3 regions of the Thauera butanivorans genome follow, and region 2 is predicted to be linked to each of the others. Evidence: predicted binding sites of a transcription regulator. Region 2 holds the regulator's gene; each other region holds the start of a gene.
The links. The regulator FNR, encoded in region 2, switches genes on or off when oxygen is low (the NO sensors DNR and NnrR bind a similar motif). The targets are predictions, from matches to a motif close to TTGANCTAGNTCAA.
Positions count from the first base shown of each region.

Region 1: the regulator FNR is predicted to act here: its motif matches at 6,224-6,237, upstream of ACNQFN_RS10115 (DUF2249 domain-containing protein).
Region 3: the regulator FNR is predicted to act here: its motif matches at 3,802-3,815, upstream of ACNQFN_RS19380 (cytochrome-c peroxidase).

Region 1 is NZ_CP183038.1:2,096,401-2,106,358, forward strand. Features, by position in the region: gene glp (gephyrin-like molybdotransferase Glp) at 1-520, shown strand, start outside; gene moaD (molybdopterin converting factor subunit 1) at 532-780, shown strand; gene moaE (molybdopterin synthase catalytic subunit MoaE) at 784-1,257, shown strand; gene ltrA (group II intron reverse transcriptase/maturase) at 1,713-3,083, shown strand; gene ACNQFN_RS10095 (phasin family protein) at 3,200-3,703, opposite strand; gene ACNQFN_RS10100 (TPM domain-containing protein) at 3,954-4,490, opposite strand; gene ACNQFN_RS10105 (TPM domain-containing protein) at 4,491-5,420, opposite strand; gene ACNQFN_RS10110 (LemA family protein) at 5,484-6,107, opposite strand; gene ACNQFN_RS10115 (DUF2249 domain-containing protein) at 6,335-6,658, shown strand; gene ppk2 (polyphosphate kinase 2) at 6,735-7,967, opposite strand; gene ACNQFN_RS10125 (alpha/beta hydrolase) at 8,123-9,067, shown strand; gene ACNQFN_RS10130 (HDOD domain-containing protein) at 9,133-9,958, opposite strand, start outside.
Region 2 is NZ_CP183038.1:3,365,234-3,375,191, reverse strand. Features, by position in the region: gene ACNQFN_RS16345 (MBL fold metallo-hydrolase RNA specificity domain-containing protein) at 1-903, shown strand, start outside; gene ACNQFN_RS16340 (PHA/PHB synthase family protein) at 1,037-2,713, shown strand; gene ACNQFN_RS16335 (Crp/Fnr family transcriptional regulator) at 2,723-3,406, opposite strand; gene ACNQFN_RS16330 (SirB2 family protein) at 3,509-3,898, shown strand; gene fnr (fumarate/nitrate reduction transcriptional regulator Fnr) at 3,958-4,704, opposite strand; gene hemN (oxygen-independent coproporphyrinogen III oxidase) at 4,851-6,242, shown strand; gene ACNQFN_RS16315 (sulfite exporter TauE/SafE family protein) at 6,372-7,082, shown strand; gene ppa (inorganic diphosphatase) at 7,189-7,716, shown strand; gene ACNQFN_RS16305 (sigma 54-interacting transcriptional regulator) at 7,894-9,561, opposite strand; gene ACNQFN_RS16300 (2Fe-2S iron-sulfur cluster-binding protein) at 9,812-9,958, shown strand, end outside.
Region 3 is NZ_CP183038.1:3,991,487-4,001,444, forward strand. Features, by position in the region: gene ACNQFN_RS19360 (energy transducer TonB) at 132-887, shown strand; gene ACNQFN_RS19365 (MotA/TolQ/ExbB proton channel family protein) at 892-1,659, shown strand; gene ACNQFN_RS19370 (ExbD/TolR family protein) at 1,660-2,088, shown strand; gene ACNQFN_RS19375 (Fur family transcriptional regulator) at 2,168-2,584, opposite strand; gene ACNQFN_RS19380 (cytochrome-c peroxidase) at 2,710-3,705, opposite strand; gene ACNQFN_RS19385 (efflux RND transporter periplasmic adaptor subunit) at 3,993-5,420, shown strand; gene ACNQFN_RS19390 (MacB family efflux pump subunit) at 5,417-7,390, shown strand; gene ACNQFN_RS19395 (efflux transporter outer membrane subunit) at 7,428-8,855, shown strand; gene ACNQFN_RS19400 (alpha-hydroxy acid oxidase) at 8,864-9,958, shown strand.

The sequences.
Region 1 (9,958 bases), 1.3 Mb from region 2:
CGCCACCCGCGAGGCGCTGCGGCGGGCTGCCGAGGGCCACGATCTGATCCTGAGCAGCGGCGGCGTGTCGGTGGGCGAAGAGGACCACGTCAAGCCTGCAGTCGAAGCCGAAGGCAGCCTGGACCTGTGGAGGATCGCGATGAAGCCGGGCAAGCCGCTGGCCTACGGCCGGGTGCATGGCGCGGCCTTCATCGGCCTGCCGGGCAACCCGGTATCGAGCTTCGTGACCTTCCTGATGATGGTTCGCCCCTTCGTGCTGGCCAGCCAGGGCGCGGGCGAGGTGCTGCCGCAGTCGCTGATGCTCCGGGCCGATTTCGACTGGCCGAAACCCGACCGCCGGCGCGAGTTCCTGCGCGCGCGCATGAATGCGCAGGGCGGGATCGAACTGTTCCGGAACCAGGCTTCGTCGGCGCTCAACTCGACGGTGTGGGCCAACGGCCTGGTGGACATTCCGGCCGGCAAGGCCGTGGTCAGGGGGGAGATTGTCCGTTTCCTGCCCTATGCCGATCTGCTGCATTGAGGATCAAAACGATGAAAGTGCTGTATTTCGCCAGCCTGCGTGAAGCCGTGGGCCGTACGGACGAAGAGTTCGAACTGCCGGCAGGTGTGGCAACGGTGGGCGATCTGCGCGTCCACCTTGCCGCTCGCGGCGAGGGCTGGCAGGCGCTGGCCGAAGGGCGCAACGTGCGCGCGGCGCTCAACCAGCGCATGGTGGGGGCCGATGCGCTGGTGGCGGCGGGCGACGAAGTCGCGTTCTTCCCGCCGGTGACGGGAGGCTGAATCGTGCTCGCCAGCATCAGCGTGCAGGAAGCGGATTTCGATCCGGGCGCCGAACTCGCGGCCTTGAGTGCCGGCCGCCGGGATGTCGGCGCGCTGGCGAACTTCGTCGGTCTGGTGCGGGATGCCAATGATGGCAGCGGCGTCTCGGCGATGACACTGGAACACTATCCGGGCATGACCGAAAAGGCGCTGGGCGAGATCGTCGAACAGGCGCAACAGCGCTGGGCGCTGCTGGATGTGCGCGTCATCCACCGCGTCGGCCGGCTGGAGCCGGGCGATCGCATCGTCTTCGTCGGCGTCGCCAGTGCCCATCGCGGCGACGCCTTCGCCGCCTGCGAATTCATCATGGACTACCTGAAGACCCGCGCGCCGTTCTGGAAGCGCGAGGAAACGCCGGCAGGCGCCCGCTGGGTCGAGGCGCGCGACAGCGACGATTCGGCGGCGGCACGCTGGAGCGAGGCCGGGAAACAAGGGTGAGGCCTCCGCAACGGAGGCCGGGCGGTAAGCAGATCGGGTAAACGGGAAACGGCGCCGATGAGGCGCCGTTTTCGTGTGCGCCCAGCATGGGCGCCCTCCTGCGGGTGCAAGTCCCGCCGTAAGTTGATCACAGCGAACGAAGTGAAGCGCAACTGCGTGAGGGTGACCGAGCGTGGGGAGGAAGCGTGGAGCATAAGCTGCGAGCCGATGGACAAGAATCGGATAGAAGGCGCTGCGGAGCAGGGCGAGCGAGCACGTAATCGCGAAGCTCTCGTGATCAAGGCGAAGTGGCGTAGATCCGGCGGTTGTGCAGCGAAGGAGTGCGTTCTTACCTGGGGAGGTCTCGCCTTGTGCCTGAAAGGGCGACGGCGCTTAACCGGAGCGAGAAGTCAGCAGAGGCCGTAGTAGCCGCTGGTTTGGGGCGAAGGGCCGAACGAGTAGGAGGGCCGAAGGCCGTGTTGCTCGGACGTGAAGTGCATCAGAAGCTCGGGGAGCCGGGGCGCAATGCGGGAGGGCTCGGTGAAGCCGCGTCCGAAGCAGTGCGTGATGAAGCACGGACGGCGCGGCATGGAACTGGAAGCCCGGGGCGAGATGACCTGCTTGCGCAGGTGCTCGCGAGCGCGAACATGGAGGCGGCGTGGAAACGCGTCAAATCCAATCGCGGCAGTGCTGGGGTGGATGGGTTGTCGATCACCGAGACGGCGGAGCAACTGAGAGCGCACTGGCCCCGGATTCGGGAATCCTTGCTGGATGGCAGCTACCGGCCCCTGCCGGTGCGCCGTGTCCAGATCCCGAAGCCCGATGGTGGGGTGCGCGAATTGGGGATTCCGACGGTGACGGATCGGCTGATCCAGCAAGCCCTGCTGCAAGTCTTGCAGCCCAGGATTGATCCAACGTTCTCTGAACACAGCTACGGCTTCCGGCCGGGACGCCGTGCCCACGACGCGGTGCTCGATGCACAGCGCTACGTGCAGGACGGTTACCGGGTGGTGGTCGATGTGGATCTGGAGAAATTCTTCGATCGAGTCAATCACGACATCCTGATGGAACGGTTGTCGAGGCGAATCGAGGACAAGGCCGTGCTGCGGCTGATCCGTCGTTACCTCGTGGCCGGGATCATGGATGGCGGCGTGGCCATGGCGCGCTACGAGGGGACGCCGCAAGGCGGCCCACTGTCGCCGCTGCTGGCCAATGTGCTGCTTGACGAGGTGGATCGGGAACTGGAGCGACGGGGCCACCGTTTCGTTCGCTATGCCGACGACTGCAATGTATATGTACGCAGTGGTCGCGCAGGCGAACGGGTGCTGGCGGGCCTGACCAAGCTCTACGAACGACTTCACCTGAAGGTCAATGACGCCAAGACGGCCGTTGCGCCGGCCTCGGGCCGCAAGTTTCTGGGCTACGCCTTCTGGTACGGCCCGGGCGGACAGGTCAAGTGCAGGGTGGCCGACAAGGCGCTCAAGACCTTCAAGCAACGCATCCGGCAATTCACGCGTCGCTCGGGTGGGCGCAACCTGACCGAGATTGCCGAACGGCTGCGGGCCTACATGCCGGGCTGGAAGACGTACTTCCAGCTTGCGCAGACACCCAAGGTGTTCCGCAAACTCGACAAGTGGATAAGACACCGGCTGCGTGCGGTGCAGCTCAAGCACTGGCGTCGGGGTACGACGATGTACCGGGAGTTGAAAGCGATGGGCGCCTCGGAAGAGGATGCCCGCAAGGTGGCGGCGAACAGTCGGTGCTGGTGGCGTAACAGCCGCATGCGATTGAACCGCGCGATGCCTGTCGCTTACTTCGACCGACTCGGCGTCCCTCGGCTCTCATAACCTCAACGACTCGAACCGCCCGGTGCGGACCCGCATGCCGGGTGGTGTGGGAGGGGTCGGCCGGGTAAGCTGGCCGCCCCTATCCCGATTGTGCGGTCTTTGCCTGTCGAACGATGTTACTTGCGGCCCTTGGGCTGCTGGGTGAAGGCCTGGAAAGCTTCGGTCGAGGCACGCGTCATCTGCTCGAAAGCGGCGCGGGTGGTGTCCATGGCGGTCTGCATGGCGCCCAGGGCGTTCTGATCCGAGATCGGCATGCCCTTGAACATCTTCTGCATGGCTTCGAACATGTCCTGGCTGCCGCTGGTCAGTTGCTCACCGACCAGCTTGCCGAAGGCGGCCTGGGTGGTGGCGGTGATCTCGGCGATTTCGCGCGCACAAGCCAGCATCTTCTCGGTGGTGTTCTGCGCGTACTGGGTACGCAGGTCCATCAACGCCTTCGGGTCCTTGGCCGTGGATTGGGCCTTGGCGTTTTCCACGCCTTCCTCGAACAGGGTCTTGGCGGTGGTGACCTGGATTTCCATGATGCGCTGCGAGTTCTCGATGGAGAGCTGGGCAAGGCGCATCGCGGCCTCGAGGTTCTTCTTCTGCAGCTCGTTGAATTGATCTTGCTTGCTGGCCATAAGTCATCTCCACTCGCGATATGGTTGTCTGGAATTTCGCGAGGCGTCTCGTCGCCCTCCCGGAGCAATCAGAGTCCGGACCGCGCTACTGTCCAGCTTCCCCCGCCTCGATGAGGACAATAGCACAGGCGATGCCTCGGAACCTCGCAATTCTCGAGACGGAAATGCAAAACTCCTGAAAATGTTGCACTGCAGCAACAGATGCAAAATGATGTTTCGCGCGGAACGGGGCAGCGAAGCGGGGGAGGATTCAGCGCAGAACCGGGTGATCGGGGAGCGAGTTCTCCCTGGAGGCATGATCACCGCCTGCCGCCGGGAAGTGTCGCGCGAGCCGGGCGTGGACGCCCTCCAACGCGTGGGTGAGCCCTTCTTCCAGGCGTCCGGCGCGCAGACTCGTGCTGCATTCCTGGATCACGGCCTGCCAGTCCGTGTCCGGGACATGGCGCGCAAGCCCACGGTCGGCAAGGATTTCGAGGTGGTGCTCGGCGAGCGACAGGTAGATCAGCACACCGTTGTCGTGCTCGGTATCCCAGACTCGCTGCTTGCCGAAGGTGGTCAGGGCACGATCGCGCAGCACTTCGCCGATCGGTTCGCCATGCCGGACCGTTCGCCACAGGTAGCGCAGCGGCAGGCTGGCTTCGATGCACAGGCAGATCTGCCCGGTATGTGCGGATTCGCTTTCGGTGATGCGGGCCTCGAGCCGGGCGAGCGCATCGCCGCCGATGGCGCGCTGGGCGTCGTCGGCGTCCAGCCACAGGTGGCGAAGGAGTCGCGTGAGCCTGTTCATTCACCACCTCCCCGAGGCGCCGCCGCCGCCGAAGCTGCCGCCGCCGCCCGAGCCGAAGCCTCCGCCGAAACCGCCGCCCCGGCCGCGGCTGCCGCCACCCCAGATGATCGGCCCGCCGCCGCGGTGGAAGCCGCCGCCGCCCCGGCCCCCCCCGCCGATGCCGAGCACGATCACGAACACCAGCGCCGCGATGCCGCCAAGGATGCCGATCGCCAGGCTGCCGGTGAGCAGCTTGACGACGAAGCCGGTCACGCCGCCGGTCGCCACCGCGCCGAGCTTGCGGCCGAACATGCCGGTCAGGAACGAGCCTGCCAGCGGCACGGCGATGAACAGCAGGACGGCGAGATCTTCCAGCGCCGGCGCATCGTTGCCGCGTCCGGCGGGAGCGGGGAGGGGCAGGTCTTCGCCGCGAATCCGCGCCATCAGCCCGTCGACGCCGGCATCGATGCCGCTGGCGAAATCGCCCTGGCGGAAGGCGGGGGTGATCAGCCGGTCGATGATCTGATGGGCGGCGAGATCGGGTACCGCGCCTTCGAGCGCACGCGCGACTTCGATCCGCACGCGGCGATCGTTCCTGGCCACCACCAGCAGGATGCCGTCGCCGACCTCGCGGCGGCCGATCTTCCAGGTGTCGGCGACGCGCCAGGCATAGGCGGCGATGTCCTCCGGCGCCGTGGTGGGCACGAGCAGGACGACGATCTGGCTGCCGCGCTCGGCCTCGAAGCGGGCGAGCTTCTGTTCCAGCGCCTGTTGCTGCGCACTGTCGAGCGTTCCGCTGCGGTCGATGACACGGGCGGTGAGTTCCGGTACCGGCTGCAGTTGCTGCGCCTGAACGGCGCCAGGCCAGGCCAGGACCAGCAGGGCAAGAAGCAGCAGGTAGACAAGAGGCCGCCAGCCGGGCGCGGCAGGCCGGGCTGCCGGGAAGCGCATGGGCAGGCCGGGCTGCCGGGCGCCCGTTGTCATCGTTGCCTCGTCATGGTCGCCATCCGGCCGTCACTTGCTGCCTTGGCCGGAACTGCCGAAATCGACTGTCGGCGGGCTGGAGATTTCGGCTTCGTTGGCGACGCTGAAGCTGGCCTTGGGCGAATAGCTGAAGATCATCGCCGTCAGGTTGGTCGGGAAGCTGCGTGCCAGCACGTTGTACTGCTGCACGGCGTCGATGTACTTGTTGCGCGCGACGGTGACGCGGTTTTCCGTGCCTTCGAGCTGCACGCGCAAGTCCTGGAAGCCCTGGTTGGCTTTCAGGCTGGGGTAGTTCTCCGATACCGCGAGCAGCCGCGACAGGGCGCTGCCGAGCTGGCCCTGGGCCTGCTGGAAGCGTTCCATCGCCTGCGGGTCGTTCATCATCTCGGGCGTGACCTGGATGGCGGTGGCACGCGAACGCGCCTCGATGACGCGGCTGAGGGTTTCCTGCTCGAAGCTGGCTTCGCCCTTGACCGTCTCGACCAGGTTGGGAATCAGGTCGGCGCGGCGCTGGTACTGGTTCAGGACTTCGGCCCAGGCCGACTTGGTCTGTTCGTCCAGGCGCTGGAAATCGTTGTAGCCGCAGCCGCCCAGGGCGAGGCTGGCACTGAGGATCAGGATGGTGGGAGCGCGGCGGGTGAGTCGAGCGAGCATGGAAGAATCTCCTGGGGTGGCCCACTTCGGGCTTGTCTGATTTATCCGATGGAACTTTAGCAGGTCTGCTGCCAGGGAGTTACGGCTGCGGCGCATGGCGGATGCGGATCGATTTCTTGTTCTGCCTCAAGGTTTCCGGCCGGAGCTGTCCCTTAGCATTCGCGTCACTGCGTGACCGGCCGCAAGCGAAGCCAAAGTCCGGAATCCGAATCGAAGGAACCTCTGCCATGTTCGACAATGCCGTCCACCCTTTCGACGCCCGTGGCGTCGCCAAACGCTTTCGCCATGCCGCCATCTTCGGTGCCCTCGAGTCGTTGGAGGATGGTGAGACGATGCGCTTCGTGAACGACCACGACCCGCTGCCGCTGCTCAACCAGATCCAGCAGCGCTATGGCAACCAGGTGGCGATCGACTACGTCGCCCGCGAGCCGGGCAACATCGTGATCGATTTCCGCATCCAGCTCGGCGCGGCCGCCGAAGCTGCGCCGGCCGCTGTGGCGGGTGCGGGAAGCTGCGGCGGCGGCAACGGCTGCGGCTGCTCCGGCGGCTGAAACCGCGGCAGGCGCCATGCGGCGGGCGGGAGCGGGGAAACCCGTTCCCGCCCGCTTGCGTCCGGCAATCCGGCGCCTACAGCAACGGCACGCCTTCCTTCTCGCCGCGCTCGTACACCACGTTGGCGCGGCCGACCAGCAGCGGGTCGAGCGGCTTGATGAGGCTGATGTCCTTGTTGGCGTAAGGCATCTTGTGCAGCACGTAGCGCAGCGCGTTGAGGCGCGCGCGCTTCTTGCAGTCGGACTTCACCACCGTCCATGGCGCATCGGCGGTGTCGGTGTAGAAGAACATCGCTTCCTTGGCCTTGGTGTAGTCGTCCCACTTGTCGAGCGAGGCGAGGTCGATCGGCGACAGTTTCCACTGCTTCAGCGGATGGTTTTCGCGCTCCCTGAAGCGGCGGCGCTGCTCCTCGCGGCTGACCGAGAACCAGAACTTGATCAGGTGGATGCCGCTGCGCACCAGGTTGCGCTCGAACTCCGGCACCTGGCGCATGAACTCGTTGTACTCGTCGGGCGTACAGAAGCCCATCACGCGCTCGACGCCGGCGCGGTTGTACCACGAGCGGTCGAACAGCGCGATTTCACCCGCCGTGGGCAGGTGCTGGATGTAGCGCTGGAAGTACCACTGGCCACGCTCGGTTTCGGTCGGCTTTTCCAGTGCGACGACGTGCGCGCCGCGAGGGTTGAGGTGCTCCATGAAGCGCTTGATGGTGCCGCCCTTGCCGGCGGCGTCGCGGCCCTCGAACAGGATCACGACGCGCTGGCCGGTTTCCTTGACCCAGGCCTGCAGCTTCAGCAGCTCCACCTGGAGGCGGTACTTCTGCTTTTCGTAGGCCTTGCGCGACATCAGATTGCGGTAGGGATAGCCCCCGCTGCGCCAGTCCTCGGCAAGCTCGTCGTCGGGATGCAGGTCGCCATTGCCGAGCTTCGCATCGGTCTTCATCAGCGCGCGGCGCAGCATATGGACGTCGTCGGGCGAGGCGCCGGCGAGGATCGCTTCGAGTGCCTGCGCGGCTCTGGCGGGAGCGGCGCGGGTTTCGCGCTGCAGGATGTCGGTGAGCGCGACCAGCTTGGAATCCTGCGCGCCTGCCACGGCCTGGTCGACTTCGAAGTTCTCGATGCCTTCCGGGCTCAGATCCGGAGCGATGTCTCCGCTGCGGGTGCTGCGTTTCGCCCGGGATCCGGATGCCGATCGCGACTGCGGAGCGGATTTCGGCTTCGATTTCACTTTCGGTTCGGCCTGGAGTTGTGGCTGATCGCTGTCCGGGCCGGGGTCGCGGAAGGCTGCGTTGTCATGGTCTTTCGTCATGCGGCGATCTCCAGTGGATGATGAAGTATTTTACGCTTCGTTCGGCCAACACATGGCGTGCGGTAATGCGCGCATGTGCCGCTGAACGGAGCGAGCAGCTAGAATTGCGGCCCCGAATCCGCTGACGGCGCACTCGCCGCGCCATGTAGAACACCATGCCCCTGAGTCCCGAGGCCCGTTCCCTGCTCGACATGGCCTATCGTGTCGGCGCGCCGAAATTCCACGAGCTGTCGCCCGCCCAGGCCAGGCACTCCTTCCAGAAGCTGCAGTTCGCCTTCCGGCCGGAAGCGCCGGCCGTGGCGTCGACCACCGAAGTGCCGATGGCGCGTGCCGACGGCAGCGCCTTGCTGTCGCGGCTGTATCGCCCGCTGTCCAGCTCGCCGCGGGACGTGCTGCCGCTGCTGATCTATTTCCACGGCGGCGGCTGGTGCGTCGGCGACGTCGCGAGCTATGACGTGCTGTGCCGCCAATTCGCGAATGTCTCGGGCTGCGCGGTGCTGTCGGTCGAATACCGGCTGGCGCCCGAGCATCCTTTTCCGGCTGCGCTCGAAGATGCCGCGCTGGCTTTCGACTGGGCAGTGCAGCATGCCGGTCTGCTGGGTATCGATGCCGGGCGCATCGCCCTGGGAGGCGACAGCGCGGGCGGCAACCTCTCGATCGTCACCGCGCTGTCACTGCGCGACGCCGGGATCGGGCCGCGCTTCCTGCTGCTGATCTATCCATCCACCGAAATCCTCAGTAAACGGCTTTCGCGGCAGAACTATGGCGAAGGCTATTTTCTCGATTTCGGCACCTTGCAATGGTTCTTCGAGCACTATCTGCCCGATGGCAATACCGAGGACTGGCGTGCCTCGCCGATGCGCGCCGCCTCGCTTGCCGGGCTGCCGCCGGTGATGCTGATCGCGGCGGAGTTCGACCCCCTGGTCGACGACTGCGCCGCTTTCGCCGGCCGCCTGCGCGAGGAAGGCTGCGAGGTGGACTACCTGCAGGTGGATGGCATGGTCCACGGTTTCATCACGCTGGGGAAACTCTTTCCGCAAGCGAACGACGCGGTCCGGGCCGCGGCCGGCGCAGTCGCCGCCGCGCTGCGGGCCGGGTAAGAGAGCCTGCAGGGACAGGCTGGCGCGGAGGGGAGCCAGCCGGGAGCGATGGCGCTGGCGTGGCGTCAGCCGCTGACCGCTGCGAGCATGTCCTTGCGTGTCGCGTTTGCTGCTTCGATCATCGAATCGAGTTCGCGCAGGCCGTCGTTGCCCAGGCTGGCGTCGAGCAGTTCGGGTCTGCGCCGCATGCCGAGCAGGTCGGCGAAGGGATCGGGTGTCTGCGCCGCCAGCGTGGCCAGGAAAACGACATCGTCCAGCGTGCGCGGCGGCCACTCGGTCGGGCCCTCGGCATTCAGGTCCACCGCCTGGACGATGTCGCCCGGAAGCTCGAAGGCCTCGAGCACTGCGCGCTTGATCGGCTCGTCCCACAGCATGACGAATTCGGCGAAGCGTGCAGTGTCGTTCTCGAGCGCCGGGTAGTCCGCCGCCTTGGCCAGCAGGTAGAACTGGCCGATATTGACCATCAGCCCGGCCAGCAGTGCGGTGTCGGCGTTGCCCTGCGACAGGTGGCGCGAGAAGGCATAGGCCCACGAGGCGACGTCGATCGAATGCACCCACAGGCCCGAGGCGATCAGGCGCATCCGGGGCGAGCGATGGTCGCGCGCCAACTGGTCGGCGGCGACCGCGTAGGCAAGACAGCGCAGCGTGGACAGGCCGATGCGCGAGATTGCGCTGGCGACGCTGGTGATTTCCTTCTGGTAGGGGTTCAGCAGAAGGGAGTTCGCCATGCGCAGGACTTTCGCGCTGAGAAGGGGTTCGGCGCGTACCAGTTCGGCGATGTTCTCGAGCGAGGAGTTCGGATCGTCGGCGATCTTCTTGATGCGCAGGGAAAGGTCGAACACCGTGGGAAAGCTGAGGTTGCCCGCCTTCAATTCGTGGTCCATGTCGGCG
Region 2 (9,958 bases):
GCGATCATCGAGATCGATGTCGGTGAAGGCACGGCAGTGAAGCGCCTGGTGGCGTCGGGCGATCTCGGCCAGCCGATGCGCCCGGTGGTGCGCGATCCGGTGCCTGTCGAGCGTGCGGATGTGCTGTGCGTGGAATCGACCTACGGCAACCGCGCCCACCGGCCGCTCGCGGCCACTTGCGACGAACTGGTCGATGCGATACAGCAGACGGTACACGGGCGTGGCGGCAATGTCGTCATTCCGGCATTCGCCGTCGGACGGACGCAGGAGATCTTGTTCGTGCTGGCCGATCTGGTGCGCGCAGGCCGCCTCGGGCCGCTGAAGGTCGTCGTCGACTCGCCGATGGCCTCGGCGGTCACGGCGCTGACCCTGGACCACCACGAACTCTGGGACGAGGAGACGCAGGCGCTCTATGCCTGGTGGCAGTCCAGCCAGGGACGTTTCGACGTCCGTTTCGTGCAGGACGTCGAAGAGTCGATGGCGCTGAACGAAGTCCGCGGTGGCCTGGTGATCATCTCCGCCAGCGGCATGTGTGACGCGGGGCGGATCCGGCATCATCTGCGCCACAACCTCGGCCGCAGCGAATGTGCGGTCGTCATCGCCGGCTTCCAGGCCGCGGGCACGCTGGGCCGCCGGCTGGTGGATGGGGCGCAGCAGGTCACGCTGTTCGGTGAGCGGGTTCCGGTGCGCGCACGCATCCACACCATTGGCGGTTTGTCGGCGCATGCCGATCAGCCGGCACTGCTCGATTGGCTGGGGCGCTTCAGGCAGGCGCCGCAGCATACCTTCGTCGTGCATGGGGAGCCGCTCGGCGCGCTGGCGCTGGCCGATGCCATCCGCGACCGGCTGGGATGGCGGCATGTGCTGATGCCCGAACCCGGGCGGCCTTACTTCATCCAGTGAACAGAATGGGAGATCGAACATGAACCAGAAGATCGGGGGGGCGGCGAAGAGGCAGGCGCGGGGAGGAAACGGAGCGGGTCGGGCCCGCTCTGCCGCGCCCCGGCCGCCGGAGTTCTACAAGACCCTGCACCGCATGAACGAAGGCCTCGCCGAGGCGGCCGATCCGCTGGGCCTGGCGGCGCCCATCGTCCATGCACAGCTCGCCTGGCTGGCCCACCCCCAGGAGCTTGCCGAGCGTGCCATGCGGCTGTCGTCCGACCTGTGGCGCCTGCAGTGGCATACCTGGAATCGCGCAGCCGGCTTGCCCAGTACCGATCCGATCGAACCGCATCAGGGCGACACGCGGTTTGCCGATCCGGTGTGGACTGAGTCCCCGACCTGGGATCTGATCAAGGAGTGGTATCTCGCCTTCACCCATCACACCCAGGACATGCTCTACGAGACGCCGGCCCTGTCGAGCAAGGAGCGGCGGCGGGCGGCGTTCTGGTGGCGCAACTGGCTCAATGCCGTGGCGCCGACGAACTTCCTGCTGACCAATCCGGTGGCTTTGCGCAAGGCGGTGGAAAGCGGCGGCGCCAGCCTCATGCGCGGCTTCGAGAATTTCTTCGCCGACCTGAAGGCGGGCGACATCAGGATGACCGATCCCGATGATTTCAAGGTCGGTGAGAACCTCGCCGTCACGCCGGGTGCGGTGATCTTTCGCAACCGCCTGCTCGAAATCATCCACTACGCCCCCAGCCAGCCGCGTATCCATGCCGAGCCGGTGGTCATCGTCACGCCCTGGATCAACAAGTTCTACGTGCTCGACCTGACGCCGAAGCGGAGCATGATCCGCTTCCTGCTCGACCAGGGGCTGGACGTCTTCATCACGAGCTGGAAGAACCCGGACGCTTCGATGCACGAGCTCACGTTCGACGACTACCTGCTCGAAGGTGTCGATACCATCGTGCGTGTCGCACGCGAGTTCACCGCTGCCCGGCAGGTCCACGCGGTGGGCTACTGCATCGGCGGCACGGCGCTGGCGATGTACATGGCCTGGGCCAACCGCCGCCATGGCGAGGATGCGGTGCCGGTCGCCGACTGGACGCTGTTCACCACCCTGGTGGACTTCCACAAGCCGGGCGACATCGAAGTCTTCATCGACAAGAGCAGCATCGACTACCTGGACAACAAGATGGCGCAGAAGGGCTATCTGGATGGGGCCGAGATGGCGGCTTCCTTCCGCCTGCTGCGCTCGAACAGCCTGATCTGGCAGTACGTGGTCAATGGCTGGCTGTATGGCGAGACGCCACCGCCTTTCGACGTGCTGTACTGGAACATGGATTCCACGCGCATGCCGTATGCGATGCATGCCTGGTATCTGCGCGAGCTCTACCTGCACAACCGGCTGATCCAGCCCAACGCCCTCGAAGTCGCCGGCGAAAAGCTCGACCTGTCGCTGATCCGCCAGCCCATGTACGCAGTCGCGGCCGAGGATGACCACATCGCGCCCTGGCGCCAGACCTTCGCCATCAACAACCACGTGGTCGGCAGCCGGCGCTACGTGCTGTCGAGCTCGGGGCACATCCTCGGCATCCTGAATCCGATCGTTCATCCGCCGAAGCGGCGCTATTGGGTCGCGGATGCACGCCGTTCCGATACCGCCGATAGCTGGCACCAACGTGCCGAGCAGCACCAGGGCAGCTGGTGGGAGGACTGGATGCGCTGGCTCAAGCCGCGCGTCGGCCCGGAGGTCGAGGCGCGGCCGGTCGCGAACGACAGCTTCCCGGCGTTGTGCCCGGCACCGGGAAGCTACGTGCTGGAGTCCTGAGCCGCGTGCTCAGACCTGGTGGCGTGCCAGGCGGGCAGGATCGTGCAGCGTGATGTGCTTGCCGTGCACGCTGATCAGGCCGGACTCGCTGAGATCGTGGAAGATTCGCGACAGGGTTTCGGGCGTCAGGTTCAGGCGCGAGGCGATCACCTGCTTGCTGGTGGGCAGGTCGATCTCGCAGGGCGAGTCGCTGTCGGCGACCTGCAGCAGATAGCCGATCACGCGCTGGATGCTCGAGCGCAGCGAGTAGGTCTCGACGTCCTGGATCAGGCCGTGCAGGCGGATCGACATGCCGGCGAGCAGCTTGTGGGCGAAGGAGGGGTCCTGGTCGATCAGTTCGCTGACCACGGCCTGGCCGACGTGGATCAGCGCCGTTTCCGTCAGCGCCTCGGCGAACACCGGGTAGGGCTTGTTCATGAACATCACCGCTTCGCCGAAACTCTGCATCGGGCCGATGATCTCGACGACCTTTTCCGTGCCCTGCGGCGAGGAGAAGGCGAGCTTGACCTGGCCCGAGACGACGAAGTAAAAGCCATGCGGCTGGTCGCCGCGCTGGAACAGGACTTCGCCGCGGGCGATGTGGCGGTCGCGGGTGTAGCGGGCGATGCGCTCGATGTCGGCTGCGGACAGTTCGCTGAAAAGCGGAATGCGCTTGAGCAGCGCGGGGATGTCTATTGGTGGGGTGCTGGCCATGTGCGGGCGCTCCTGATGGGAAGCCGTCTCGTTTGTCGGCCTCCATTCTAATTGAGGGCAGGGGCTGCGGCGGCCGTGCTGCCCCTGGAAAAAAGGAAGAACATGTATTTCGCCATCAAGCATCTTCACGTCACCTGCGTGGCGCTCAGCATCCTGGGCTTCCTGCTGCGAGGCTACTGGATGATCAGCGGTAGCCCCTTGCTGAAGAGCCTGCCGGCGCGGGTGCTGCCCCACGTCGTCGATAGCGTCCTGCTGATCACGGCGATCGTGCTGGCGGTGATGATCCAGCAGTATCCGTTCCAGGCTGATTGGGTGACGGCCAAGGTCATCGGGCTGGTCGCCTACGTCGCGCTCGGCACCGTCGCCCTCAAGCGCGGCAAGACGCGCTCGCAGCGGCTGTTCGCGTTTGCCGCCGCGCTCGCGGTGTATGCGTGGATCGTGTCGGTGGCGCTGAGCAAGAACGCTGCGGGCTATCTGGCTGCCGTCGTCTGACGGGACGGTCGAGGCAGCGAGACGGGAAGGGGGCAAAGGCAGGCCGGAAGCAGGCGCTCTCAGCGCCCGCAGCCGGCCGTCTGATGCTGGACCAGCTTGCGCAGCCTGGTCGTGTCGAGCAGGCGGATGTGCTTCTGCTGCACGGCGATCAGGCCTTCTTCCTGGAAGCGGGAAAAGGCGCGCGACACGGTCTCGAGCTTGAGGCCGAGATAGGAGCCGATTTCCTCGCGCGTCATGCGCAGGTGGAATTCGGCCGCCGAGAAACCGCGTGCGGTGAAGCGCTGCGACATGTTGAGCAGGAAGGCCGCCAGCCGCTCCTCGGCGCGCATCGAGCCGAGCAGCATCATCACGCCGTGGTCGCGCACGATCTCGCGGCTCATGACCTTGTGGAACTGATGCTGCAGGCCTTCGACCTCGTGCGACAGCTGCTCGAGCTTGGCGTAGGGGATCACGCACACTTCGCTGTCTTCCAGCGCCACCGCGTTGCAGCTGTGGCTTTCGGTGCTGATGCCGTCCAGGCCGAGGATTTCGCCCGTCATCTGGAAGCCGGTCACCTGGTCGCGGCCGTCCTCGAGCAGCACGTCGGTCTTGAACGAGCCGGCGCGAATGGCGTAGATTGCCTCGAAAGGATCGCCCGCACGGTACAGGCTCTGCTGGCGCTTGACCTTGCGGCGCCCGCCGACCAGTTCGTCGAGCTGGTGCAATTCGCTGTCGGACATGCCGAAGGGCAGACACAGCTCCACGAGATTGCATTGCGAACAGGCGGTCTTCAACCCGTTCATGGTCACTGGCACGCTTGCCCTCATCTGCACGATAATTCCGTTCCCTTCAGACACTGTCCCGGGCGCCCTCACCAGTCCATCGACCCCGGGCTGTTCCTGCCCGTTGATCCACGTCAACCAAAATATTGTGGTGTTCTGCCATTGTTCGGCACACACTCAAGCTTCAGATCATGACCGACCAGAACGAACTCATCTTCGATCCGCAGCTCATCCGCCGATTCGACATCAACGGTCCGCGGTACACGTCCTATCCCACTGCGGATCGCTTCGTCGAGGCATTCAACGCTGATGCCCTCAAGGATTGGCTTGCCAAGCGAGCCATCGGCGGCGTCAGCAAACCTCTCTCATTATACTTCCACATCCCGTTCTGTAACACGATCTGCTACTACTGCGCCTGCAACAAGATCATCACCAAGGATCACGGGCGCTCGGCCAAGTACCTGAAATACCTGGCCAAGGAGATCGAGATGCAGGCCGCCTGTCTGGAGGGCGGCCACCAGGTGACGCAACTGCACCTGGGCGGCGGCACGCCCACCTTCCTGTCGCACGACGAAATGCGGCAGCTGATGGCTTCGGTGCGCGAGCATTTCACGCTGGTGCCGAATGGCGAATATTCCATCGAGGTCGACCCGCGCAAGGTGGATTTCGACACCGTCGCGCTGCTGGCCGAACTCGGCTTCAACCGCATGAGCGTCGGCGTGCAGGACTTCGCCGAAGACGTCCAGCGGGCAGTCAACCGCATCCAGAGCTTCGAGGAAACCAAGCTCGTCATCGATGCCGCGCGCGCCAACGGCTTCAAGTCGGTGAGCATGGACCTGATCTACGGCCTGCCCAGGCAGAACGTCATCAGCTTCAACCGCACGCTCGAACAGGTGCTGGAGATCTCGCCCGACCGCGTCTCGCTCTACAGCTATGCGCACCTGCCGGGCCTGTTCAAGCCGCAGCGCCGCATCTCGCAGGACGACATGCCCACCGCCGACACCAAGCTGCAGTTGCTGCAGCTCGGCATCCGCCGCCTGACCGAAGCGGGCTACGTCTATATCGGCATGGACCACTTCGCCAAGCCCGACGACGAACTGACCGTCGCCCAGCGCCAGGGCCGGCTGCACCGCAACTTCCAGGGCTACTCGACCCAGGCCGAATGCGACCTGCTGGCCTTCGGCGTGTCGGCGATCGGCAAGATCGGCCCGGTGTATGCGCAGAACGTCAAGACGCTCGACGACTACTACGATGCCCTCGACCGCGACGAACTGCCGGTGCTGCGCGGCATCGAGCTGAACGCGGACGACCTGCTGCGGCGCTCGATCATCCAGGCGCTGATGTGCCACTTCGAGCTGTCGATGCAGTCGATCGAGATCGCCCACCTGATCGATTTCCGCGAGTATTTCGCCAGCGAGCTCGCCGATCTGCAGGAGATGCAGAAGGCCGGCCTGGTCAGGATCGACGGCGACTGGATCAGCGTCGAGCCAGCCGGCCGCCTGCTGGTGCGCGGCATCGCCATGGTGTTCGACCGCTACCTGCGTGCAGACCGCGAACGCGCGCGCTACTCGCGCGTGATCTGAGCGACGGGCAGGGGGGGCTCTGCCTGACGGGCGAGCCCGCCTGCGGCACCGCGCCGCAGCAGCGTGCGTGCCGGGGGCGTAGAATAGGCAGCTTTTCTCCCTGGCCCTCTTACCGGTCCTGTTTCGACCATGCCCGAAACCGGCTACTTCGCCGTCTTCCTGATCGGCCTGCTCGGCGGCACGCACTGCGTGTCGATGTGCGGCGGCATCGTCGGCGCGCTCACCGCCCAGGTGCAGCTGCCCGGCCGCAGGCCGCAATGGCCGCTGCACCTGGCCTACAGCGTAGGCCGCATCACCACCTACACCGCGCTGGGCGGCGTGGTGGGCGCGCTGGGTTCGGTCGGCATGCTGTACGACGGCATGCTGCCGGTGCAGATGGGCCTGTACGTGCTCGCCAACCTGATGCTGATCGCGCTCGGCCTCTATCTCACCGGCTTCACCCGCCTGCTGGTGCCGGTCGAGCGTGCCGGCCACGTGCTGTGGCGCCGCATCCAGCCCGCGACACGGCATTTCCTGCCGGCGCGCTCGGTCAAGCAGGCGCTGCCGCTGGGCCTGCTGTGGGGTTTCATCCCCTGTGGCCTGACCTATTCCATCCTGGCGACTGCGCTCGTCACCGGCTCCGGCGTGCGCGGTGCGGGGCTGATGCTCGCCTTCGGCCTCGGAACGCTGCCCAACCTGCTGCTGGCCGGCATGCTGTTCAAGCGTTTCCGTGATTTCACCCGCAATTCCAAGGTGCGTTTCGCCTCCGGCCTACTGGTGCTGGGCTTCGGCGTGTTCGGCCTGATCCACGCGCCCACGCTGGGCGGCGCGCTGTGGGAGGGCGTGGTCTGCCTGACCTGATGCCCCGGCTTTCGTGTTGCCGGAGCGGCTTCGAAGGCGATGATGCAGTGCAAGACAAGCGGATTTCCCCCTATAATCCGCGCACAATTTTCCACGGGAGGGAATCATGGGTTTCGATCTGGTCAGCGCCGGCAAGGACGTGCCGAACGACATCAACGTCATCATCGAGATCTCCGCGCAGGGCGATCCGATCAAGTTCGAAGTAGACAAGGACAGCGGCGCCGTCTTCGTCGACCGCTTCATGGGCACGTCGATGCGTTATCCGCTGAACTACGGCTACGTGCCGCACACCATTGCCGGCGACGGCGATCCGGTGGACGTGCTGGTCGTGACCCCCTTCCCGCTGGCTCCCGGTGTCGTCATCCGCTGCCGTCCGGTCGGCGTGCTGAAGATGGAAGACGAAAGCGGCGTCGATGCCAAGGTCGTGGCCGTGCCGGTGTCCAAGCTGACCCCGCTGTACGACAAGGTCCAGACCACCGACGACCTGCCCGAGCTGCTGATGAAGCAGACCGTGCATTTCTTCGAGCACTACAAGGATCTGGAACCCGGCAAGTGGGTCAAGGTCGTGGGCTGGGGTTCCGTCGAAGAGGCGAAGAAGGAAATCGTCGACGGCCTGGCTGCCGCCAAGAAGTAAGCCGCCCTGTAGTTTCCGGAATACCGGAAACGCCCCTGCGCTCGCCATTGCATGGCAGCAAGCGCAGGGGCGTTTTTCCGTTCAGGCCGGCTCGGTGGCATGGCACGCGAGCAGCCGGCCGACCCGTGATCGATGTCCGGCCTGCCGGGCAAGGGCCCGGGATTCCAGCGCCGTGCCTTAGCCGGCCTGCTTCTTGATCCGATAGTTGAGCTGTGGCCGCGTCATGCCAAGCAGACGGGCGGCGGCGGCCAGATTGCCATTGGCCTGGTCCACTGCGCGATTCAGCAGGTTTTGCTCGAATGCTTCCAGCGAAACGCCGGATGCCAGTACGGCTGCGACCAGATCCTGGGGCGGCCGGTGCGCCGCCTCGAGTTCGCCCCGGGCGCTGAGTGCATGCTCCTGGCTGTCATCGGGCAGGGCGCCGATGAACAGGTGTTCGATTTCGATCAGGCCATTCTGCGGGGCCAGAATGGCTCCGCGTTCGAGGACATTCTCCAGTTCGCGGACGTTGCCGGGCCAGGAGTGCAGCTTCAGCGCGTGCATGGCCTTGTCGCTGATCCCGGCGATGCGCTTGCCGTGCAGCGTCTCGAAGCGGCGGACCAGGGCATCGACGAGGGCCGGAATGTCGCCGGGGCGCTCGCGCAGCGGCGGAATCGTCACCGGATAGACGTTGAGGCGATAGTACAGGTCGCGCCGGAACGTGCCGGCACTGACGGCCTTCTGCAGATCGACATTGGTGGCGGCGACCAGCCGGACGTTGATCTTGCGCGTGCGCTCGTCGCCGAGCCGCTCGATTTCGCCTTCCTGAAGCACGCGCAGCAGCTTTGCCTGCGCGGGGAGGGGCAATTCACCCACTTCGTCGAGAAAGAGCGTGCCGCCATGAGCCCGTTCGAACTTGCCCGCGCGCGAGGCGTGAGCGCCCGTGAAGGCGCCGCGCTCCACGCCGAACAGCTCCGATTCGATCAGTTCGTCGGGCAGGGCTGCGCAATTGACCGCGACGAAGGGGGCATCCTTGCGTGCGCTCATCTCGTGCAGCGTTCTCGCGAAGCGTTCCTTGCCGACGCCGGTTTCACCGAGCAGCAGGACCGAGACGCTGGTCGAGGCAGCGCGGCTGATCAGGTCGTAGGCATGGAGAAAGGATGAACTGCTGCCGATGAGATCGGGTGTCTTGCGCGGGCAGGCGATCGTGTGGCGCATCGCCTCGATTTCCTCGCGCAGTTCGAGCAGGCGTCCGACGATCGAATCGGCTTCGAAATAAGGCCTGAGCTCGTCGGCATCGGGCCATTCCTCGGCGGGTTTGCCGACGATCCTGCAGTTTTCGCAGCCCGTCGCTGCACATTGGGTTTCCTTGAACAGGATGAAGCGCCCCATGAAGGCGCTGGTATAGCCCGAGGCGTAGCCGATCATCATCCAGCACACGGGTTGATCCACTTCCCCGAAGGCCTGGGCGTGGGCCTCGGCTTCCCAGGCATCGTGCCACAGAAATTCAGCGTAGAAAGTGTTGCCCTGCATGTCGAATTCCAGGCGCACCGGTTCGACGCGCGCACATCCTTCGAGCATGTGCAGTTGCGGCCTGACGACGAATGCATCGGCGGGATCGCGTGCCTGGCGCGTCTTGCGCGCAAGCTCCGCGTCGCGCATGCCGGAGGCGAAACCCATCCGTGTAAGGATGCGGCGTGCCTGCTGCTGGCCGACGGAGCCGATCAGTTCCTTGCGCAGTTCGGACATCGCGCCCACATGCAGCAGCAGCATGCGGTGCTCGCTCAGCCAGATATGCCCGTCTTCGGGCGCGAACCGGAGCAGGCTGCGCAGGTCTGCGCTCTCCGGGTATTGGATGGTGGTCACGGATCTCCTCCAGATTGGCGTCACCTCCGCTCTGCCGGCGGCTGGCTCTCCCGGACCCTCGGTACCGTCCGGACACCGGACGAAGCTTAAACGAGTGCTTGTGCCGGGGGGCAGGGAAAACACGATCATAGATAGAATCTCGAGAAAAATAAATGGATGGCATGATTCTTGTATCTGCCGCCATGAGCCGCCGGTCGTGCGGACGAATTGCCGATCGACGGCAAGCACATCGAAAGAGGAGACAGCCCGGATGAGACAGAGATTTGTGGTGGCGATCGAAGGTTGCGGCGAAAGACTCAGCTGCGCGGACAGCGACAACGTGTTGTGTGCCATGGAAGCCCTTGGCCGCAAGGGCATCCCGGTGGGCTGCCGGGGCGGCGGCTGCGGCGTGTGCAAG
Region 3 (9,958 bases), 630 kb from region 2:
ATGCGCCCTGCGGGGCGCATTTTTTCCTACTGATGACTTCCGCTGCCCCAGCTCTCACGTTGCCACTCTACCCGCCTCCCGATCCGCTCACGCTTCGACAAGAAGCCGCTGATACGCCGGCGGGATCCTCATTGGCCACACCCCACGTCTCATACGGCAGCAGCGTCCAGCGCATCGGTCTGGCGAGCCTGGTCGTCATCGCCCACCTGGCCGGCATGGCGGGCATCGCGCACCTGGCGAACCGTCCCGTCGACGTACCCGAACTCACCAGCATCGCCGTCGCGCTGATCCCCGCCGAGCCGGCCATCGAACAGACCGCCCCGGCGCCGGTCGAGACGCCGCCTCCGCCCGAGCCGGTGAAACCGGAGGTCAAGCCGCCTCCGCCGCCGAAGGAAATTCCCAAACCCAAGCCGAAACCCAAGCCCAAGCCCAAACCGGTGCCCAAGGTGACGGAATCGCCCACTGCGGTGACCCAGGAAGAAGTACCGCCCGAACCCAGTCCGCCCGAAACCACCGCAGTCCCCGACGCTGCACCGAGCGCACCAGTCGCGGCCGTGCCGGTGAGTCCGGCGCCGCCTGGCCCTCCCACCGGCGGGCCGGTCACCGGCGCGCGTTTCGACGCCGACTACCTCAACAACCCGAAACCGTCTTACCCGCCGCTGTCGCGCCGGCTGCGCGAGGAAGGCCAGGTCATGCTGCGCGTGCTGGTCTCGGTCGACGGCATGCCGAGCCGCATCGAAGTGCGCACCAGCTCGGGCTCCGAACGCCTCGATCGCGCCGCCGAGCAGGCCGTGAGCCGCTGGCGCTTCGTGCCCGCCAAACGCGGCGACACACCGGTCGAGGCCTGGGTGCTGGTACCGATCGTCTTCAAACTTACTGGAAACTGAAACAATGGAAGCAACGCAAGCCTTCGGCATCGCTCATCTGTGGGAGCAGTCCGACCTCGTAATCCGTGGCATCGCTGTGATCCTGATGCTGATGTCGATCGCGAGCTGGTATCTGATTCTGGTGCGCGGCCTGCGCCAGTTGCGCGCCCGCCGCCAGGTGGGCGCAATCGAAGCCTTCTGGGCTGCCCCGAACCTCGACGCCGGCCTGAAGCGGCTCAGCGAGCTGGCCCCCGATTCGTCCTTCGAAGCCCTCGCCCAGCAGGGCGCGGCCGCAGCACAGCACATCCGCCGCCATGCCGGCAACGACACGCTGGGCAGCAAGCTCGATGCCGACGAAGTCCTGACCCGTTCCCTGCGCAAATCGATCGCATTGTCGACCGCCGGCCTGGAGTCGGGCATGACCGTGCTGGCCTCGATCGGCTCCACCGCGCCTTTCGTCGGCCTGTTCGGCACCGTGTGGGGCATCTACCATGCGCTGGTCAACATCAGCGCCTCGGGCATGGCGACGCTGGACAAGGTTGCCGGTCCGGTCGGCGAAGCGCTGATCATGACCGCCTTCGGCCTCTTCGTCGCAATCCCGGCAGTGCTGGCCTACAACGCCGTCACCCGCGCCAACCGCGTCGAACTGTCCGAACTCGATGCCTTCGCCCACGACCTGCAGGCCTGGTTCTCGACCGGCGCCCGCATCGCCCCGGTGAGCGTGGCCCATACCGCCAAGGATCGCTCGACGGCTCCGGCGGCGAGCGCCGCGCCGGCCAACGGAGCAGCGTAAATGGCATTCGGCGGCTTCAACAACGGGGACAGCCGTCCCCTGCAAAGCGAAATCAACATGGTCCCGCTGATCGACGTCATGCTGGTGCTGCTGATCGTGTTCATGATCACCGCACCGCTGCTGACGCACTCGGTCAAGATCGACCTGCCCCAGGCGTCGAGCCAACCCAACGAGGAAAAGCCCGAAACCGTGTCGCTGGCGATCAACGGCGAAGGCCAGCTGTTCTGGAACAACGAACCGCTCGACGACGTTGCGCTGCCGCTGCGCCTGCAGGCGGCAGCCGAGCAGAAACCCCAGCCCGAGCTGCACCTGCGGGCGGACCGCGAGACGCGCTACCAGAAGTTGGCGGAAGTCATGTCACAGGCGCGCGAGGCCGGCATCGAGAAGATGGGCTTCATCACCCTGCCGGAAAGCGAAGCCGCCGAATGAGCGGCCGAGCGGCACCCAAAGACAGCACGAAAACCCGGGCCGCGCGATGCGGCCCGACGCACGTCCGGCGCCGGCACACTCAGGTGCGCTTGCTGCGCACCCGGATGATCACGTCGAGGTGCTCCAGCTCGACGCCCTCGGGCAGGCGCGGCACGCCGACGACCTTCAGTTCATCGGCGGCGACGTCGCGCACTTCACCGGTATCGACGTCGTACAGGTGGTAATGCGGGTCGGTGTTCGAATCGAACACCACCCGGTCCGGATCGATGATCAGTTCGCGTACCAAGTTCTTCTCGCGGAACAGGCGCAGCGTATTGTAGACCGTGGCACGCGAAGTCTCGGGCGCATTGACGCGCACCCGCTCCAGCACCTGGTCGGCGGACAGATGGACCGGGCGCGCGAACAGCACGCGCGCAATCTCGATGCGCTGCTGGGTGATCGGAACGCCGACGCTGCGCAGGCAGGCGATCGCATCTTCGGTGGTGTGAACGTTCATGTCTCTCTCTGGGCCTCAGGCCTCGATCTTGTCATCGGGACGGCACCACGCACCGTGGTGCCGTCCCTGCAAAAACCCCGGCCGTTCCGCCGCAGCGGAACGGCCGGGCCATATCAAGCCGCCCCTTACTTCCAGGGATCCGGCTTCGGCGTGTCGTTGGACGACGGCGGCAGCAGCGGCATCACGAAGGTCGGCTGGTCGCCGGTCAGCGTCTTCAGGAAGGCGACGATGTCGGAGATCTCCTGCTCGCTGTACTTGCGGCCCAGTTGCAGGCGACCCATGATGTCGACCGCCTCTTCCAGCGTCGCGGCTTCGCCGTCGTGGAAGTAGGGATAGGTCAGTTCCACGTTGCGCAGCGTCGGCACCTTGAAGTTCATGCGGTCTTCGTCCTTGCCGGTGACCGCGGCGCGGCCTTCGGCCGGGTTGTTGGTCTTGTACGGCTCGAACAGGCCCATCTTCTGGAACGAGGTGCCGCCCACGGCCGGGCCGTTGTGGCAGGCCACGCAGCCGCTTTCCTTGAACAGGCCGTAGCCGGCCAGCTCGCGGTCGGTCAGCGCCTTGTCGTCACCCTTCAGCCACTGGTCGAACGGCGAATTCGGCGTCACCAGGGTTTCCTCGAAGGCCGCGATCGCCTGCGTGATCTTGTCGATGTTGATCGCCGCGGAGCCGAACACCGACTTGAACTCGGACACATAGCCCGGAATCGAGCGCAGCGTATCGACCGCCAGATCGTGGGTGAAGGCCATTTCGCCCGGGTTGGCGATCGGGCCGCCCGCCTGCTCCTTCAGGTCGGCCGCACGGCCGTCCCAGAACTGCGCCACGGCCAGGCTGGAATTCAGCACGGTGGGCGAGTTGATCGGGCCCTGCTGCCACTTGTCGCCGATCGAGGTCTTCAGATTGTCGCTGCCGCCCATCGACAGGTTGTGGCAGGAATTACAGGAAATGAAGCCCGAGCGCGACAGGCGCGGATCGAAATACAGCTTCTTGCCCAGTTCGACCATCGCCGGATTGACGACCTTGGCCGGCTCGATCGGCTGGATCGGTTCTTCGCGGACCGTCGCGGCCCATGCGGAACCGGCCACGGCGAGTGCGGAAGCGACCGCGATTGCCTTGATTCTCATGTTGATTCTCCTTGTGCGCTTGAAAGTGTCCTGCCGCCATTTTTAGACGGCGTCTAAATTTCAAAGCCATTAGACCCAGCTCTTCCGGACCGTTTATTGACCGGCGTCAAGAAACATTCACTTGCAACGGTCGCCTGTCACGCCGCGGCTGCAATTCGATACACGCCGACACAGGCCAGTCACTATGCTTGGCAGCGTCCAATCCTGGCCGCCGGTCGCAGTACCGCCATTCCGGGCCAAACCCACCCCATTCCCACCCCATTCCGAACCACTGAACGACGCAAACGATGACCGCCCCACCCTCCCGCCCGAAGAAGAACCGCGCCCTGCGCACCAGCCTCATCGTGCTGGCGCTCGCCCTTGCCGGCGCCGGCACCTGGCTGGCCTGGCCACACCTGTCCGGCAGCAACGGCGCCGCAGCCTACCAGTTCGCCAGCGTGCAGCGCGGCGACATCGAGGACGTCGTCACCGCCACCGGCACGCTGCAGCCACGCGACTACGTCGATGTCGGTGCCCAGGTCTCCGGCCAGTTGAAGAAGATCCACGTCGAAGTCGGCTCGGTGGTGAAGGCGGGCGACCTGCTCGGCGAGATCGACTCCACCGTGTACCTGTCGAAAGTCGACGCCTCGCGCGCCCAGTTGCGCAACCTGCGCGCCACGCTCAAGGACCGCGAGGCGAAGCTGGCGCTGGCCCGCATCCAGCTTCGCCGCCAGCAAGCGCTGATGGCCGAGGACGCCACCACCCGGGAAAGCCTGCAGACGGCCGAAGCCAACGCCAAGTCGGCCGAAGCCTCGCTCGAAGCGCTGCGCGCCCAGATCGAGCAGAACGAATCCAGCCTGCGCGCCGACGAAGCCAACCTGCAGTACTCCAGCATCCTGTCGCCGATGAACGGCACCGTGGTGTCCATCTCCGCCCGCCAAGGCCAGACCCTGAACACCAACCAGTCGGCGCCGACCATCCTGCAGGTGGCCGACCTCACCACGATGACGGTGCAGACCCAGGTGTCGGAGGCCGACATCAGCCGGCTGCGCACCGGCATGGAAGCCTACTTCACCACGCTGGGCGGCCAGGGCAAGCGCTGGTACGGCAAGCTGGCCAAGATCGAACCCACGCCCACCGTCACCAACAACGTCGTGCTGTACAACGCGCTGTTCGACGTGCCCAACGACAACGGCGAACTGATGACGCAGATGACCGCCCAGGTCTATTTCATCGTCGCCCAGGCGCGCGACGTGCTGCAGGTGCCGCTGGGCGCGCTGAGCCAGATCCGCCCGCTGCAGCCGCAAGGCGCCGGGGCCGGCACGGCCGCTGGCGAGCGCCCGGCACCACGCATGCGGACGGCCGCCGCCGACGGCGGGGACGGCAGCGACGCCGGCCGCCCCGGCAGGCCGGATGGCGAAGGCCGCGGGCCTCGCGCCCAGACGGGCGCCGAAGCCGGCGCCGCCGGCGAGGCCTTCCGGCGCACCGGCCGAGGCCCGCGCGAAGGCGGGCAGGTCGCCGCCGGTACGCCACGCCAGGCCACGGTACGGGTGCTCAGGCCCGACAACAGCATCGAGGAGCGCATCATCACCATCGGCGTCTCCAACCGGGTCGCCGCGCAGGTGCTGTCCGGCCTCGAAGAGGGCGACCGGGTCGTGGCCGGCGCCGCGGCAGCGGGCGGGAGCCAGCCGGGCGGCAACCGCCCGCCGATGATGGGCCCGGGGCCGCGGCTGTGAAGCGCGAGAGCTTCGCCCCCGCCGGCACCCGGGCGGCAGAAGCCGCCCAGCCGCTGATCGAGCTGTCCGGCATCACGCGGGCCTTCGTCAATGGCGAGGTCGAGACGCGCGTGCTGCACGGCATCGATCTCGTCATCCATCCGGGCGAGTTCGTCGCCATCATGGGCGCCTCCGGCTCGGGCAAATCGACGCTGATGAACATCCTCGGCTGCCTCGACCGCCCCACCAGCGGCACCTACCGCTTCATGGGCCAGGACGTCTCCGGCTTCGACCGCGACGAACTCGCCCGCCTGCGGCGCGAAGCCTTCGGTTTCGTGTTCCAGAGCTACAACCTGATCGGCGGCTCCACCGCGCGCGAGAACGTCGAAGTGCCGGCAATCTACTCCGGCATGCCGCCGGCCGAACGCCACGCCCGCGCCGACGCCCTGCTCGCCGCGCTCGGCCTCGCCGAACGCGGCCACCACCGCCCCAACCAGCTCTCCGGCGGCCAGCAGCAGCGCGTCTCGATCGCCCGCGCACTGATGAACGGCGGCCGCATCATCCTCGCCGACGAACCGACCGGCGCACTCGACAGCAAGAGCGGCGAAGACGTCATGAAGCTGCTGCGGCAGCTGTCCGCCGACGGCCACACCATCATCCTCATCACCCACGCCCGCGAAGTGGCGGAACAGGCCCAGCGCGTCATCGAGATCCGCGACGGCCACGTCGTCGCCGATCCCGGCCCGCGCCTGCCCGAAGGCCCGGAACCCGACTTCAGCCCGCAGGGCGACCGCAGTTCGTCGCTGGCCGACATCGTCGAAGCCACCCGCACCGCGCTGCGCGCGCTGCGCGCCAACCTGTTCCGCACCATCCTGACCCTGCTCGGCATCGTCATCGGCGTCGCCTCGGTGATCGCCATGCTCGCCATCGGCGACGGCGCCAAGCAGAAAGTGGTCGACCAGATCAGCGCCATGGGCACCGACCTGCTGACCATCCGCCCCGGCGCACCCAACCAGCGCGGCCGCGACACCACCGCCACGCTGGTGCCCGAGGACGTGGCGGCCATCCGCGACCTGTCCAACATCCGCGCCGCGGTGCCCGAGCAGTCGAGCAGCGTCACGCTGCGCTACGGCGGCAACGACCACCGCACCCAGATCAACGGCACGTCGGAAGACTACGTCATCGCGCGCAACTGGGCCGTCGCCACCGGCACCTTCTTCAGCGCCGACGACGTCTCCCGCTACGCCACCGTCACCGTGCTCGGCCAGACCGTCGCCAAGGCCTTGTTCGCCGATGTCGATCCCGTCGGCCAGTACGTCGTGGTCAACAACATCCCCTTCCAGGTCATCGGCACCATGACCGGCAAAGGCGCCACCGCCTTCGGCCAGGATCAGGACGACGTGATCTTCATGCCCTACACCACCTCCAGCCTGCGCATCACCGGCCAGCGCTTCCTGCGCAACGTCACCGTGGCGGTGGCCGACGTCGGCCGGATCGACGACACCCAGGACGAGGTCCACGCGCTGCTGCTCAATCGCCACGGCAGGGAGGATTTCCAGATCCGCAACATGGCCTCGATCATCGACACCGTGTCGGCGACGCAGAACACCCTCACCATCCTGCTCGGCACCGTGGCGGCGATTTCGCTGCTGGTGGGCGGCATCGGCGTCATGAACATCATGCTGGTGTCGGTCACCGAGCGCACCCGCGAAATCGGCATCCGCATGGCGACCGGCGCGCGCATGAAGAACATCCTGCAGCAGTTCCTGATCGAGGCGCTGGTGGTGTCGGCCATCGGCGGTGCCATCGGCGTCGCCGCCGGGCTCGGCACCGCGGCCATCATCGCCTTCTTCGGCACCCAGGTGAAATACACCCTGCTGCCGGTCGTGCTCGCCTTCGGCTGCGCCTTCGCCACCGGCCTGGTGTTCGGCTACCTGCCGGCACGCAAGGCCGCCCGCCTGGACCCGGTCGTCGCGCTGGCCTCCGAGTGAGGACAGCACCACTTCACGCCACATTCCATCCCCGCCCATGCCCGTTCTCCACTCGCCCCGCCCTTCCAGGCTCCGCCACCTGGCGGCAGCCGCCGCGCTGATCCTGCTTGCCGGCTGCGCCATCACCGAGCCGGTCGTCAGCCCCGAGCTCGAGCTGCCTGCCGCGTGGAGCGAAGCACCCGCGCTTCCCGCCAGCGCGCAGGCCGACATTTCCAGCACCTGGTGGCAGCGCTTCGGTTCGCCGCAGCTCGACGCGCTGGTCGCCGAGGCGATGCTCTCCGCCCCGGACCTGCTGATCCAGGCCGAGCGCGTGGTCCAGGCCGAACTGGCGCTGCGCCAGGCCGGCGCCTCGCTGCTGCCATCACTGTCGCTCAGCGGCGGCAGCGGCGTGCAGAACGCCGAAGGCAAGGAATCGCAGTCGACCAACGCCGGCCTCAGCGCCCGCTACGAGATCGACCTGTGGGGCCGGCTGGCCGCCACCCGCGATGCCAGCCACGCCAGCCTGGCCGCGACCCGCTTCGACCGCGACGCCGCACGGCTGTCGATGGCGGCCAACGTCGCCACCCTGTGGTTCCAGACCCTCGCCCTCGACGAGCGCATCGACATCGCCCGCCAGAACCTGGCGATCGCCGAACGCGTGCTGAAAGTCGTCCAGGCACGCTACGACAACGGCGCCGCCTCGGCGCTGGAGCTCAGCCAGCAGCGCAGCACCGTGCTGAACCAGCGTAAGGCCATCGAACCGCTGGAAGTCACCGCGCGCCAGACCCGCTCGGCACTCGCCATCCTGCTCGGCCGCAGCCCGCAGGCCGGCTTCATCCAGGGCGAGCGGCTGGCACAGCTGCAGGTTCCGGAAGTCGCCGCCGGGCTGCCTTCGGAGCTCCTGCTGCGCCGCCCCGACCTCGCCTCCAGCGAAGCCCGGCTCGCCGCCGCCGCCGCCAACCTGGCCGCCGCCCGCGCGGCGCTGCTGCCCAGCATCAGCCTGTCGGCCGGCGCCAGTGCCGCCAGCGCCGAGCTGCTGTCGCTGTCCGGCCACAACAGCGTGCTGTCGCTGTCCGGTTCGCTGCTGCAGACCATCTTCGACGGCGGCCGCCTCGCCGCCGACGTCGACATCCAGCGTTCGCGCCAGCGCGAACTGGTCGAAACCCACCGGCAGACGGTGCTGGCCGCGCTGAAGGAAGTCGAGGACGCGCTCGCCAACGCCGTCCGCGACGCCAACCAGGAAAGCGCCCAGCGCGAAATCCTCGCCGAAGCCCAGCGCAGCCTGCGCCTGGCCGAACTGCGCTACCGCGAAGGCGCCGACGGCCTGCTGACGGTGCTGGACGCACAGCGCGCGCTGTTCTCGGCGCAGGACCAGCTGGCGCAATTGCGGCTGACAAGGCTGACGGACGCGGTTAACCTCTATCGCGTCCTGGGCGGCGGCTGGAACATGCCGGAAACGCCCGCTGCCGCCCACACCGCAGGCTGAACCGACCGATGCCCACCCCGCTGCCCAAGCTGAGCGCCATTCCGCAGGAGATCGCCGCCGTCGGCGACTACGCAGCCCAGGCCCGCGCCCGGGTGGATGACAACGCCTGGGCCTACATCGGCAGCGGCGCCGCCGACGAGATCACGTTGCGCGACAACCGCGCCGCCTTCGACCGCATCCCGCTGCACGGGCGGGTGCTGGCCGACGTGCGCGGCGGCCACACCCGGCTCGAACTGCTCGGCCACAGCCTCGCCCACCCCATCCTGCTGGCGCCGGTGGCCTACCAGAAGCTCGCCCATCCTGCCGGCGAAACCGGCACCGTACAGGCCGCCGCGGCGCTGGACGCCTGCATGGTGGTCAGCACGCTGGCGAGCTGCACGCTCGAAGACATCGCCCGCCACGCCGCCGGCCCGCTGTGGTTCCAGCTCTACGTGCAGCCCGACGCCGGCTTCAACCGCCACCTGATCGAACGCGCCGAAGCCGCCGGCTATTCGGCCCTGCTCATCACCGTCGACGCCCCGGTCGCCGGCGCGCGCAACCGCGAGCACCGCGCCGGCTTCCATCTGCCGGCCGGCATCGACGCCGCCAACCTGCGCGGCATGCCGCAGCCCGCCACGCCGCCGCTGCCGGCCGGCGGCAGCCAGGTATTCGACCGCCTGATGGCGCACGCCCCCACCTGGAAGGATCTCGACGCCCTGCGCGCCGCCACCCGCCTGCCGGTGATCCTGAAAGGCATCATGCACCCCGACGACGCCGCACTGGCCGTCGCCGCCGGCATCGACGGCATCGTCGTCTCCAACCACGGCGGCCGCACGCTCGACACCCAGCCCGCCACCATCGACGCCCTGCCTGCCATCGCCGACCGCGTCGGCGGCGCCGTGCCGCTGCTGCTCGACGGCGGCATCCGCCGCGGCACCGACATCGTCAAGGCGATCGCCCGCGGCGCCGACGCCGTCATGATCGGCCGCGCCTGGCTGCACGCCCTCGCCGCCGCCGGCCCGCTCGGCGTCGCCCACGTGCTGCGCCTGCTGCGCGACGAGCTCGAGATCGCGATGGCGCTCACCGGCTGCGCCACGCTGGCGGACATCCGGCGCCAGGGCTGA